DNA from 2 places in the Nostoc sp. CALU 1950 genome. Region 2 is predicted to be linked to the other one. Evidence: riboswitches for the same ligand, from Rfam matches in the RefSeq annotation. Region 2 holds a riboswitch; the other holds the start of a gene.
The links. Region 2 has a riboswitch for cyclic di-AMP ahead of ABF638_RS35175 (universal stress protein). Riboswitches for the same ligand answer to the same signal wherever they lie in the genome.

Region 1: linked by a shared signal. The riboswitch ahead of ABF638_RS05410 (glycosyltransferase) and the one ahead of ABF638_RS35175 (universal stress protein) in region 2 are both predicted to bind cyclic di-AMP.

The regions. Positions count from the first base shown of each region.
Region 1 covers NZ_JBDNJQ010000011.1:13,675-22,138, reverse strand. The annotation lists gene ABF638_RS05430 (DUF3102 domain-containing protein) at 45-1,022, shown strand; gene ABF638_RS05425 (amino acid ABC transporter substrate-binding protein) at 1,098-2,003, opposite strand; gene argC (N-acetyl-gamma-glutamyl-phosphate reductase) at 2,336-3,325, shown strand; gene ABF638_RS05415 (DUF1350 family protein) at 3,544-4,542, opposite strand; cyclic di-AMP (ydaO/yuaA leader) riboswitch at 5,049-5,247, shown strand; gene ABF638_RS05410 (glycosyltransferase) at 5,408-6,679, shown strand; gene ABF638_RS05405 (TonB-dependent receptor) at 6,790-8,464, opposite strand, start outside.
Region 2 covers NZ_JBDNJQ010000237.1:67-6,204, forward strand. The annotation lists gene ABF638_RS35165 (high light inducible protein) at 226-429, shown strand; gene ABF638_RS35170 (ArsB/NhaD family transporter) at 692-2,029, opposite strand; gene ABF638_RS35175 (universal stress protein) at 2,144-2,764, opposite strand; cyclic di-AMP (ydaO/yuaA leader) riboswitch at 2,926-3,148, opposite strand; gene ABF638_RS35180 (ABC transporter ATP-binding protein) at 3,166-4,002, opposite strand; gene ABF638_RS35185 (ABC transporter substrate-binding protein) at 4,157-5,599, opposite strand; gene ntrB (nitrate ABC transporter permease) at 5,752-6,138, opposite strand, start outside.

The sequences.
Region 1 (8,464 bases), on a different contig from region 2:
TCCAAAATAGCTGAGTTCTTCGCCAATGGATGTGGAAATTCACAATGGTAAAATCAAATCACAAGGATACAAAAGATACAATTATTACTCGTTTTGATTACGAACTTCTCACTCCAGAGCAGCGGACATTAGTTGAACAGCGGACAACAGAAATCCGAGAGCAGCTACGGCGGACTGCCCAAGACATTTGGGAGATTGGGCAACGATTGGCAGAAGTGCGTTCTAAACTGAAGCATGGGCAGTTTGATACTTGGTTGAAAGCAGAATTTGGTTGGAGCCGTCGAACAGCATACAACTTTATTAATGTGTATGAAACCTTTGGCAACCGTGCAAATCTTTCACAAATTGACATTGCTACCTCCGCTTTGTATCTACTTGCTGCACCCTCCACACCTCAAAAACTGCGGGAGCAGTATCTAGAAGAAGCGAAAACTGGTAGGCGCATCACTCACAAAGATTTAGTCCAAACTATTAAACATCAGCAACAAGAAAAAACTGATTCGACAACTACATTAGAAGAGGGAGTCAAGCCAGAAAATATTGTCATCTTACCAAAATCCATCCAAAAAGAGAATTATCCATCCCCAATTATTGAGGTTCCTGTCACTTATGTAGAGACATCACCTGAAGCTACTGTTAAGAGCCAATTTCGTTGGTGGCGTTTAGGACAGCAGCACCGATTATTTCATGGTGATACAGCTTCACCAGAGTTTTTTGCTAAAATCCCTCCAGTCACTTTAGCTGTTGCTGTGACTTCAGATGATTGGGATCATGATTGGCTGATTGAAGAAGCGGCAACATTGATCATTCTGCAACCTTCTGGCTTGCAAGCAAACACCCTTGAGCAGTTAGTTACCATGTTTTCGCAGCCAGGAGACTTAGTAGTATTTCCCTGGCTGCCTCAAGAAGATATGATCGCGATCGCTCATAATTTACAGCGACGAGTAATTGCTGGAGATCCATCACTGCAATTGTGCTATCGGGCAATTGTCGGATCAGGATTGAGTGCGGAAGAAGTTTGAAAATGGGGAATGGGGGATTATACCAGAATCTGGTACAAATAGTTAGCTAGATGATTTTGTGGGAAAACCATTATTTCACAGATCGCTTTTAGGAATTTCCTCACGAAATTCTATAACCAATTGCATAGTTTCCACTACCAAATCACGTAAATCCCGATTGAGCGCTACAGCGCCTTGAGACCCAAACCAACGGTCAAAAATAGTGACATATTTCTGATTACCATTGACAAATCCTTGCATGAACTTGACCAGAGAATAGTTGACTGTATCCAAGAATTTCGAGTTATTTTCTGGCACCATGCAAGCGATACCTTCTTGTGAATAGGGGCGAGGGGGTACGATCGCAAAAGCATCTGGATTTTTTTGCTGTTGCAGCCATCCCTCTAAAAGAATGCTATCGGACGAGAAACCATCAATAGTACCTTCTTGCAAAGCTGTGTATCCCTCTGCCCTAGTTTTAAAATACACCAATTTAGCTTGGGGTTGCACACGAGCGATCGCCTGCTCATTTGTGGTTCCTGCCAGCACACCAATTCGCTTACCAATAAGGGATTCAGAGGAACCTAGATTACTTCCTTTCTTAACTAATAATTGGGTTCCAGTCACACCGTAGCTAACAGAAAAGTCTACTTTTTTATCTCGCTTCCAGGTAAAACTACTAGCATCACACACAATATCAACTTGTTGATTAACTATTTTAGTAATCCGCTCAGAAGGGCTAAGACCAACTAGTTGCAGTTTAATTTTTTTATCTAAGTCTTTTTCTAATTTCTCTTTAATCAGAGTCAGCATATCTACAGAATAGCCATTTAACTTTCCTTGACTATCCACATAGGCAAAAGGTAGCGCATCTCTACTAGTACCAGCTGTTAATACCCCTGTTCTAGCTACTTTTTCCATCACAGTCTCAGCAGCTACCATATTAGGTATGAGCGTCGCAAATATGAGACTTAAAATAGGAATAGCAATTTTTTCATACATAAGCTTTAAGAATAGGTCGTTTTTTCAAAAATCAAATCTGATTTATATATCAAGCATCGAGAAGGTATCACTATCGAGTACATAGTAAGGTTATCTAGTAACTATTCTTTACATTAGTGCTTTTTCATCACTCTGTAGGATTTACGCAAAACTACATGAGGTAGAGGCAATACCCTGCGAGTTCGCTGAAAGCATTCTCGTAAGAGTAGCTACTAAGCGAACATGGGAGAGGTTCTTTTCCTGCCTTCTTCTCGTTGATTTTTTCAAAAATATAATCGGATTGCTATAGCTGTTTTAAAATACTATTTACATCTAAGGGTGCTGAAGGCATGATTACTAAACCCAAGATTTTCATTGATGGCGAATCAGGAACCACAGGCTTACAAATTTACTCACGTCTCAACCAACGGGATGATATCGAGTTAGTTAGCATTGAGGAATCTAAACGTAAAGATGCATCTGAGCGAGCTAAACTAATCAATGCCGTCGATGTTGTTATTCTCTGCCTACCTGATGATGCAGCCCTTGAAGCTGTTAGCTTGGTAACTAGTACTACGGTTAAGATCCTTGATGCTAGTACTGCCCATCGCACAGCTAAGAACTGGGTATATGGTTTCCCTGAACTAAATCCAGGACAGCGAGAGAAAATCGCCAGCGCCCAGTTTGTGAGCAATCCTGGCTGTTATCCTACAGGATTCTTGGCTTGTATCCGTCCGTTGATTGCCAAGGGACTCCTGAACAGCAATTTTCCCATCACCGTTAATGCAGTGTCAGGTTACTCTGGCGGTGGGAAGAATCTCATCAAACAGTACCATACCTTCCACGAGCAACAAGCCGGAGCAGAGTCACTCTATCCCTATGGGATCTATGGGTTGCGGTTTGGGCATAAGCACGTCAAAGAAATGCATTATTACTCAGGGTTAGCATCACCGCCGCTGTTCGTACCGGCAGTAGGGGATTTTGAGCAGGGGATGCTGGTACAAGTGCCTTTGCCGCTGGGAACTTTGGATAATCCACCATCAGGTGAAGTTATTCATCAAGCGATCGCTAACTACTACCAAAGTGAAAAATTTGTGCAGGTTGCTCCATACCAAGATTCTACTCTGCTGCGAGACGGAATATTTTTGGATGCGATGTCTACGACGGGCTACGCCTACGCAATCAAAAACACCAATATTGTTCAGGTTTTTGTATTCGCCAATGACACTACCAAAGAAGTGTTGCTAGTTGCTCGTCTTGACAACCTGGGTAAGGGCGCATCAGGAGCCGCCGTCCAAAACCTAAACATCATGCTCGGTTTTCCAGAAGAGTTGGGATTATGAAAAAGGCATAGGGAGTGGGGAGTAATGAGTGCTGAATGCTGAGTCATGAGTGCTGAGTGGGAAATCTCACTTTTTTACTCAGAACTCGGAACTGGCTCAACGCCCCACTAACGAAACTGTTTTCCCAATGCCCAATGCCCAATGCCCAATGCCCAATGCCCAATGCCCAATGCCCCATGCCCCATGCCCCATGCCCCATGCCCCATGCCCCATGCCCATTATGTTGATTTTTCTTGCAGTTTCTCAAGCAACTGAATAACACTATGCTCAAATCCTCTATTTCGCTCTTGAACTGATTCAATCAACGGTTTATTAAAAAGATTAATGACATAGTTACCTAATTGAATACCTAGAGGTCTTAAATGTCCACCTGCAAAACTTTTCCGAAAATCTTGAGGTGGCTTTTGCAGAATATTAGTAAACCATTCACAGGTTGATTTAGCAATATTGTCTGACTTGAAACAGACTAAACCCATGATATTAAATAGCCCACTATCCTTGATTAAATTCTGGGTTTCTTCAACAGTTGGTTTCACACCCCAACCCAAATTATCGATGATATCCGCTAAAAATTGAGGACGAATTGCACTCCCTGTGTCAGCAATAGCAGGTGCTAATAGGATAGAAACCTGCCCTTTAATAAAGACACTATTAAATTTGATATCCTTATGCACATAAGTATAAATTAAGTTTTTAACTTCAGCAGTTTTTCGCGTTAGTTCCTCAAAGAGAATGTTAATGTCTGCAACGACACTTTTTATCTGTGACTCATCGGAAGTATGAGACAGCAGATTACGAATAAACTGTTCTCTATGTTGAGGATTTGGAGGTAGAGCAGTAAATCCTTCTAACAAAGAGATATATTTACAACCAAGGCTATGTCCAATCCAAGAAAAGTTCTTATCATCTAGATAGGCTTCATAATCATATCCTGCAACACTTGCCATTTTTACAAGCTCTGGCAGAATTTCATACTGCTCTCTCATGAGAAAACCAGCTTCTACATAATGATTAAAAGTAAAATTAAAAGGCAGAAGGATAATTGTATATCCCTGCTCGAATAAACATTGAAGCAAATAGCGATAGAAAAGCATGGGGCCAAAAGTACCAAAGAAAGCCCCAGCAATAAATTGAATTACTCCTTTAGGCTGTGGATGTAGAGCAACCCAACTGTGAGAAACAGGTTTAAATCTCAGTTTCAAATTTGTATTTACCATAACTTAGCAATGAGTACATCTCATTTTGGTAGGTGTATACTTAATCTCCAAACTGAAGTTGCTGCTTTTCGGATACTTTAAGAGGATGTTTGAAAAGTATCGTTATTAACTCAAATGCCTCGAAACCTAATTCCCTAACTCCTTCCCTATGGGGAAATTGGGGTTTTCAAGCCTCTATCCTGCAAAGAAAGAGGTTTCGAGTATATTTGTTGACTTTCCAAATATCTCTAACCAGATTTTTTTGCACTAAAACTCTCAAGACTATTTCATTCCCAAAAATTAAAGAAAATGTAGCAGTGAATATCAGTAAGTTTATTGTTGAGAGCATCTTAAAAACTCAAATTTTCCCCTATGCCTTGATTCTCCAACGCTAGGCACAACGCGCTTTGAAGTGATTCCCAGCACTCTTTTTTTGTTCACACTGTTGACATAGTTGATGATGACACGTTATAAACTGTGAAGAAAAATAAATCAGTCTGCCTAATCCACTATATTCCCTGAAAAATTTTGTGAGTAAGGTTAAACCGGAGCGGAGGAACCAAGTTTGGGGCGTATTTTGAAGAAAGTTAGAGTTAAGAGTGAGGAGTTAAAAGTTACTAAATAGATGACTCATAATTCATAACTCACAACTTATAACTTTTTCAAGAAGGACATCTCTCAGTCCTAGCCCGTCAGCTAACTTCGTCGGCATTGAGAAGAGACTGAACGAGAAGCATTCTTACAAGTAATGCCTTGTTCTCGTCAGTGTCCTTTGGCTGGTAACTTTGTGGTTCGTTGTGCCTGCCCTCGGCCTTGAGAGAGGATAACAATATCTTGATTTCTGGCGTCTGAGGTAGGATTATTTGCCTTGAGGTGAAAATCAGCTATGTTCCAGAATAAGAAACATCGCATTGCTCTAATTTCTGTCGATGGCGACCCGGCTGTTGAAATCGGTCAAGAAGAAGCTGGGGGTCAAAATGTCTATGTGCGTCAAGTAGGTTATGCCCTAGCCCAGCAAGGTTGGCAAGTGGATATGTTCACTCGTCGTAGTAGTCCTGACCAAGCTGCGATCGCTCAACATAGCCTGAATTGTCGTACTATTCGGTTAAACGCTGGCCCAGCTGAGTTTATTGGGCGAGATAACTTGTTTAACCATTTACCTGAATTTATCGAAGAATTCCAGCGATTTCAGCAACGCCAAGGGTTCCATTACTCCCTAATTCATACCAATTACTGGTTGTCTTCTTGGGTTGGCATGGAATTGAAAAAGCAACAACCGCTGATTCAGGTGCATACTTACCACTCTTTAGGAGCGGTTAAATACAGAAGTATTGGTGATGTTCCCGTAATTGCAGCCCAGCGACTAGCTATAGAAAAAGCCTGTCTAGAAACTGTAGACTGCGTGGTTGCGACCAGTCCACAAGAACAGAAACACATGCGGATACTCGTTTCCAGCAAAGGGAACATTGAAATGATTCCCTGTGGTACCGATACTGATAAATTTGGGGAAATTCCGCGGTCTGCTGCACGGGAAAAGTTGGGAATTGCACCAGATGCCAAAATGGTTCTCTATGTTGGTCGGTTTGACCGACGCAAAGGTATTGAAACTTTAGTACGAGCTATTGGCAAGTCGAGTTTAAGGGGTGAGGCTAACCTCCAACTAGTGATTGGGGGTGGTAGTCGTCCAGGTCAGAGTGATGGAATTGAACGCGATCGCATCGCCAGCATTGTCACTGAACTCGGATTAGAAGATTGTACAACCTTTACCGGTCGCCTAGATGAAACTGTCCTTCCCTTCTACTACGCTGCTGCTGATGTCTGCGTAGTGCCCAGTCACTACGAACCTTTTGGTTTAGTTGCCATTGAGGCGATGGCGAGTAAAACTCCAGTCGTAGCTAGTAATGTCGGTGGGTTGCAGTTTACTGTTGTACCAGAGGTCACAGGTTTACTAGCGCCCGCCAAAGATGAAGTGGCTTTTGCTGCTGCCATAGACCGCATTCTGATCAACCCAGCTTGGCGAGACCAGTTAGGTGAAGCAGCAAGGCAACGGACAGAAATTGCTTTTAGTTGGTATAGTGTGGCATTCCGACTGACTCAGCTATACAGTCGTTTGCTGGCTCCAACTACACCCAATAACCGACCCCGGATTGCAGCTTAATTTTTACAGTTTTGAGCGCGGTAATATCGTCAAAGTAATTTGACCGCGCCCAAACAGTCAAACACAAACTACTCTTCTTACTGCTGCGCTATCCGCCAGTCACACAGAATTCAATTCTGAATTCTGGCTCCTGACTCCTGAATTCTATTTTTTAATTTCTCTACCAGAGTTTGCACCGTAGATTCTGGTTGCTGACGTGCTACAGGTTTTTGCTGTCCGAAACCATCAAACAATTCGTCAAGCTTGACCGTGAAGCCCAAATACGCCCCACCTGCGGAACGTGTCCCAGAAAAATCTCGGTCATCGACTTTACCAAAAACATATCCAGCAGAAAGGCGTAGATTAGGAGTAAGGTAGTAGCCTGTTTCTACCACAAAGCCTGTTTCGCTGTAGTTAGATTGACCAATCCAGCGAGCCTCACCAACTAAATCCCAGCTATATCCCAAACGATAAGTAGCTCGCAATTGTCCCAGATTCACCATACTTGTACCAACTAAATCGTTGGCTAAATAAGAAGTACTGTTACGCAAAGCATATTTACCGTAGAATTCCCATTGCCAGTTAGGGGCATAAATAGCTTCTAAAGCAAAGGTATGGTCTTGGGAACCCGTACCACTACCTAACAAAATAGTTTCAGGAATAATTGTCGGATTTTGGCGATATTCATAACGCAACAAGGCATTAAATTTATCGCTATTGGGGTCGCGGTAGGCTAAACCCAGCTTCAAATTAGCGGTATCTCCCAATCCTGAAAGCTTCTGATTGGAAGAGTTTGCTTGTTGATAACGTACCAGAGCCGTCAGAGCCGGAGAAATTTTACCTGTGGCACCTGCGGTAATTACTGTATTACTACCACCAGAAGAGGAACGATGCTCGTAACGAGCGCTGGCTTGAAACTGGGGATTATCACTGTACTCCAACCCAACGCTGTAACTATCGCCACCCTCAAATCCGATCGCAGATGCTGCTTGACCAAAGGCGTAGGGTTGGGCATATTGTTGACCCGCCGCAGTTCGTCCGAAGAAGTTGCCAAATACGTGTTCGTAAGCTAAATTCAGCCGCAATCCCGAAGCAATAGTCCAACGGTTATTTAGACCAATTGCACCTTGGGTAGTCAGTTCATTTGCACCACCCAAAATTGAGTAACGACCAGTCAAGGTGGTATCAGTACCGAGTTTGTGTTCACCATTGACACTTAAGCTGGTGATAGAATTACCCGAAAATTGACCGCCAGTGTAAAACTGTTGAGCCAAACTGACACTGACACCAGGAAGTGCTGCCCAATTCAACCCTAAAATAGTACGGTCTGGGTAAACAGTATCTTTTTGAGAAGATAAGCTGAGTTCATTTTGGGCTTGGAAAGTCAGGTTTTTCGCAATGGGAACTGTAAAACGCGATCGCAATTGATTAGAATTACTATTCAGAGCGCTGTCGGGGATACGGTCTTCCCGATTACGATGAATCCAATCCAGATCCAGAATAGCTTTACCTAAGCGTTGTTGAATCCCAGCGGAAATCGTCGTCAGTGAATTATCAACTTTGCTCCCAGGTATGGACTCATAACGGGGTGCAAACAGTTCTTCAAAGGTGTCTAGGGGTTGGGGAGCAATCCCAAAATTGTCTTCGTGGTCGTATTGCACCCTGACGTTAGTACTTGAAGTTAGTTTAGCTGTAACCTGCGCCCCATAACGGGTTTGTCCCGGTACAAAGCTGATAGTGGCATTATTGGCAAAACCCGTATCAGCAAAGCGATAATAGGCACGACCTTGAATCCCATTGGCAATT
Region 2 (6,138 bases):
CCACAACAAATAGTTGTATATTTTTTTATTTGGAAGTCCCTTACAATATTTCGTATTTGTTTACATAGCAATTTGTTGTCACCCTCCCAAGGTGGATTTGAACCTACCAATATGTTGTTGATTATCGTCCTCAAGAAGTGCCTATAGTTTGTTCCTATAGACATAAAACAGTTTAGTTATACATAGCTACATTAAAGTTAACAAACACATCTTGAGTACAAAAAAATGGAAACACGTCCTTCAACTGATTTATCAACTGTTGCTAAAGCTTATAACGGCATAGATCGCAACGCATTTTTGTTTGGCTGGACTCCTCAAGCCGAAATCTGGAACGGTCGATTAGCTGCTATTGGCTTTCTTGCCTATTTACTTTGGGATTTAGCTGGTTATAGCGTTCTGCGTGACGTCTTACACTTAATTGGTTACTAATAGTCTGCCACAGCCATTCTGACTGATTAAGAACCTATAGGAATTCGATTTGATTTTTGAACAAAATTAGGCATTTGTAGTAGCGTGTCAAGCTTAAAATAGTGCATTATAAAACTCTTGTGGGATGGGCGTCTCGCCCGTCCGTGCGGGCAAGATGCCCACACCACAAGAAAATTTATTGCAACATTTTAGTCTTGCCACGCCACTACGTATATTTTCAAAAATCAAATATTTACGCCGATTTACTTAGCACTATCCTTACCTAAAGTAAAAAGCGAACCAACACATATAAAGCTGAAGCTACCAGTTGTAATAGCATCACTGGAATACCATAGTGGAGAAAAGTTTTAAACGAGATGCGGCGTCCATGCTGCTCAGAAATCCCAGCGGCTACGATATTAGATGATGCACCTACAAGTGTGCCATTACCTCCTAAAGTTGCACCGAACATCATGGCATAAAACAGAGGTAATACTTCTGGCGGAAACTGTCCTTGAAAGTCTTGTGCTAAAACTTCTGTGGGTGCTAATCCGACAGTCACAATATATTGTTTGAGTAAGGGAACCATCCCCACCACTAAAGGAATATTGGGCACTACGCTGGATAATATTCCCACAAAAAATAATAAAAATAGAGAACCCAGGATAATATTTTTTCCTAAAATTACTGCCAATATTCCTGATAAACCACTGATTACACCTGTTTTTTCTAGTCCTCCAATTAGCACAAAAATACTCATAAAAAATATCAATGTACTCCAGTCTACATCCCGCAAAATGTTGTTAACTGAATCGATTTTGCTATGGTGAGATAAAAGCAAAGCTAAAGCTGCTCCTAACAAAGCTGCGGCAGCAGGTGAAATCGGAACTGGTAGAGATTCTCCGATGACAAAAAATAGCAGGACGAAAAATACAATAACTGCACCGAAGCTTAAAGCACGTGGATGATTTATTTGTGGGTGTGGCAGTTCTTCAAGATTATCTAACTGTGTATTCCAAATTTTACGGAATAAAAATGGCAGTGTTGCAATCACTATGACAATGGCAATCACTCCTCCTAAACTCAATTTCAATAAATAATCTGTAAAGCTGATATTCACAGCATCACCGACAATAAATGTAGCAGGATCACCAACTAAAGTTAGCAGTCCGGCACTATTAGCAACAAACACCATTAAAATCAACAATGGGACAAAATTTATCCCAATTTCCTCCGCCATTGGTGGAATTAAAGGTGCTAGCAACATTACTGTTGTGGCATTTGGTAAGACTGCACAAATAGGTGTCACAATAGCGACAATACCAAGTAATAGACGTTTGCCTTGTCCTTTAGCTAGGAGTACTATTTGAGTAGCTAAATAATCAAATATCTTGGTAGGCTCAAAAGCCCGTACTAACACCATAACTCCAAAGAATAAACCGAGTGTTCCATGACTTTTGCCGATGTAACCAACAGCTTCTTGTAAAGTCATGACGTTACTAAAAACTAACAATAATGCTCCCAGTAATGCTGCAATAGTGAGATGTACCCATTCCGTCATTACTAAAACAATGACGCTTATAAACGTAATCACACTAAGGATTGCTTGCCAGTTTTCCACACCCTAACCTCTCGAAGTTTACTTGGTTGAATAGTAGCGAAAAAAGCCACCTATTTATAGGTGACTTATCTGTGATTAAAATTGGATAAAAATTACTGAAATTTGAAATATCGATTATTCATCAATACAACTGGGAATACCCAAAACGGCGCAGGGAAAATTAGAGCCTAGTGCCTCAATCATCGGATGATTCGCGGAGTTGCAACCTAAAAACAGAATATCGGCATTTTCTGATTCAACAACTTTGGCAAGTTCTGTAGAAATGCAGCCAAAGCGCAAATGAGATTTGAAGCAACCCTGCCATTCTTCAGCTAGACTTCGAGCTTGCCAGAGAATTATATCTGCTTGTTGTAGGGGAGTTACTACTGTCTGCAATTTGGGTTGAGTTAATACCAGTGTGACAGACTTTGATACTTCACTAACTTGACATTCCAATGAAGGCTGTTGTTGTGGAAAGCTCAAGATATTTGGATACTGGCTGCTTTGATTATCTTCTAATACATAAACAGCTTGAACTGTAACTTCTGCATTGGTGGCTAAACGGGTTTGATGGGCAATCCAAAAGGCAATATCTAATGCCGTATGACTTTTGGGAGATCCATCATAAGCAACAATTAAATTAACTGCTTTTGAGCTTTGAGGTTTGTTATAAAAAGGTTTCTTTGGTTCTGGCAGCAGTACCATTTGTTCAATTAAGTCATCTCGACCTGTGGCACTTTGTAGACGTGCTAACATTGGCTTGATTTGCACAGCTTTACTTCTCCCAATGAAATGAATTAGCAATGAGAAGCAGGGGGACAAATTTTGGATTTTGGATTTTAGATTGAGTAACGATAACCAAAATCTCAATTCAGTCAAGGAAACCCCAATAATAACTGTATTACAGCCAAAGTCTTGGGGGTTCCTTCCATTGCCTACGGAGTTAGCTGACGGGCTAAGACTGGAAGGTGTCTCTCTCTTAGGAGTGCTGTTAGCGCAAGCGGGGCGTTTAGCCCGTGGTGAGTCCTGAGTGAAAACTTCTGACTCTTAAATTGCCGCTCTCTGCAAGATTAGCCCCAAACATTGGTTCCTCCGTTCCAAATCCAGCTTTCATGAATTTGAATTAGGCTACCCACTAAAAAAAATGATAATCTAATTTACTCGTCTTGGGCAAAATATCGATCAAGGAAATTTAGGGCGTGGTTGCGGAGTTCAAAATATTCTTTTGAGTTTCGCATGGCGGCGCGATCGCGTGGATGCTCAAAAGGAACTTCTAAAATCTCCCCGATATTAGCAGCTGGGCCATTGGTCATCAAGACGATGCGATCGGACATATAAATTGCTTCGTCTACATCGTGGGTAATCATCATCACTGCTTGACGATTATTTTCCCAAATATCCAATACCTGCCGCTGCAATTTGCCACGAGTTAGCGCATCTAGTGCCCCAAAAGGTTCATCCATCAGCAACATTTTAGGACGAATTGCTAAAGCTCTGGCAATACCTACTCGTTGTTTCATACCTCCAGAGATTTCATCAGGATATTTGTCAGCCGCCGCCGTCAAGTTTACCATTGCCAAGTGCTGATTTACAATGCTAATTTTCTCAGCCCGATTAGCATTTTTTAGCACTTCATCCACAGCTAAACGGATATTTTCTCGTACTGTTAACCAAGGTAACAGCGAATAGTTCTGAAATACCATCATCCGCTCGGCTCCTGGCTGACGAATTTCTTTTCCATCTAGCCGGACTGAGCCGGAAGTTGCTTTTTCTAAACCAGCTACTATCTTGAGTAGAGTTGATTTTCCACAACCTGAGTGACCAATTACAGAAATATATTCATCTTCACCAATTGTCAGATTAACTCCATCTAAAACGACAAAGTTCTCTTGATCAGGTGTCGGATAAGACTTGACTAAATTTTCAATTTCTAAAAATCCAGTGCGGGGAAGAACTTCGGTCTGGGTATTAATAGGTAATGAGGTATATTCCATTATCAAATGCTCCCGAAATAATCTAGTCATCAAACAACTTTGGATTTTAGATTTGCAATTTTAGATTATCTTTCGCCCACAACAAGCAAGGCGTGAATCGAAGAACTACAATCCAAAATCTAAAATTGCCACAGCCAATATTTGAACTTGGAATTTAAGACATGAAAAAGCTAGTGGGAGCATTAGCCCTGATCGCAAAACTATTTAGATAACCCACCGGATCGCTGGGATCGAAGGCTTTCTTATCTATAAATACTTCTGGTGGTTCGACCTTGTAATCATCCTTGGGACATTCAATGCCCATTTCAGATGCTATCTCCCGATATAAATCTGTTCTCCAGCCATCTTCGGCTAGTTTTTCGGCATTTTTGGGAAATTCCTTAATTTGTCCCCATCGGGCTGCTTGTGTCATTAACCAGATACTTCTGGATCTCCACAAGAATGTCGAGTGTTCTCCTGGCTGCTTGGGAAGGTTGTCAGGAATATCGAAGAAAATCGTGGTGTCATCGGCTTGGATGGTGCGGTCTTTGCCGTCAAAGCCGCCGTAATTATAGTTGCCCAGAATTCCGGGACTTGTAAATTTGGCAATTGGAGCATCTTGATTTTTGGGTTTAGCACCTGTAAAGGAACGGTCTGTAAGTAGTTCGGCTACTTCTTGGCGGTTTTCTACTTTGCTGCAATACTGACAGGCTTCAATCATCGCCTTGACTAAAGAACGATAGGTTTTGGGATATTTTTCGATGAAAGATTGCATTACTCCCAACAAACGATCTGGGTGTCCCAACCAGACTTCTTTACCTTGTGCGAAGGTAAAGCCGATGTTTTCATTACCTGTTATTGCTCGTGTATTCCAGGGTTCTGCAACCATGTAAGCTTGCATGGCGCCAATCCGCACGTTTGTTACCATTTGAGGGGGTGGAACGATGATGATCCGAAACTCTTTAAGCGGATCAACACCTGCGGCGGCAGATAAGTAACGGATAAAGTATTCGTAAATCGCGGAACTTAATACTACCGCCCAGACTTTGTTTTCTGACGGCTGCTTCTCAAAGAAACCCCGGAAATCGCGCCCAAAGGCTTCCAAAGCGCCATCGCCATATTGTTCTTGATATTCGTACCACGGGCGTAGCCCAAAATCCCACATGGCTTTGTTCATTGTCATGGCGTTACCGTGGCTGTGAATGGTCATGGCTGCACACAAGGAGGCTTGGCGTGCGCCTTCAGCACCAATTCTGGCGTTGGTAACTGCACCAGATACTATGGGCGAAGCATCCAGGCGACCAAAAATTAAACCATCGCGGGAATTAGCCCAACTAGCTTCGCGGTTAAGTGTGACATTCAAACCATATTTGCGGAAGAAACCTTTTTTCCAGGCGATCGCAAATGGCGCACAATCATTAACGGGAACGTAACCAATGGTGAGATCAGATTTTTCTAGGTCTTGCCATCTAACTACTGGTTGTACAGCTAAGGCTTCTTCAGTTAGTCCTTTGGCTGATCTATCTCCTGAAATTCCACAGGAGGACAATGCTATTCCGGTTGTGGTTACTCCGATTCCTTTAATAAAATCTCGTCGAGTCCAGTTATTATCACCCATTTTTGTAGCTCCATTGGTGGATCAATTTTGGATTTTAGATTTTGGATTTTAGATTTGTTTGATTAGACGCTGCGCGAACAGATATTATTAAATTTTGGATTTTCAATTCTTCAATCCAAAATCTAAAATTTAAAATCTAAAATTCCCTTTAGTTAGTTGGAAGTTCTAGGGCGATGGGTTACTAATTCTTGGATTTTGTCCACGGCGTAATCTAGGATTAACCCAGTTAAGCCAATTATCAACACAGCTAAAAAGACTGAACTCAGGTTTAAACGACTCCATTCATCCCAGACAAAAAAGCCGATACCAACACCACCTGTAAGCATTTCCACGGCAACAATTACTAGCCAAGCTATGCCTAAACTAATTCGCAAACCTGTAAAAATATACGGCAAACTTGCAGGCCAAATGATTTTTGTAATTCGTCGCCAACGTGGCATTTCCAGCACTCGTGCCACATCTAAATAATCTTTGGGAACGCTAGAAACTCCTAATGCGGTATTAATAATTGTCGGCCATAAGGAGGTAATAAAGATGAC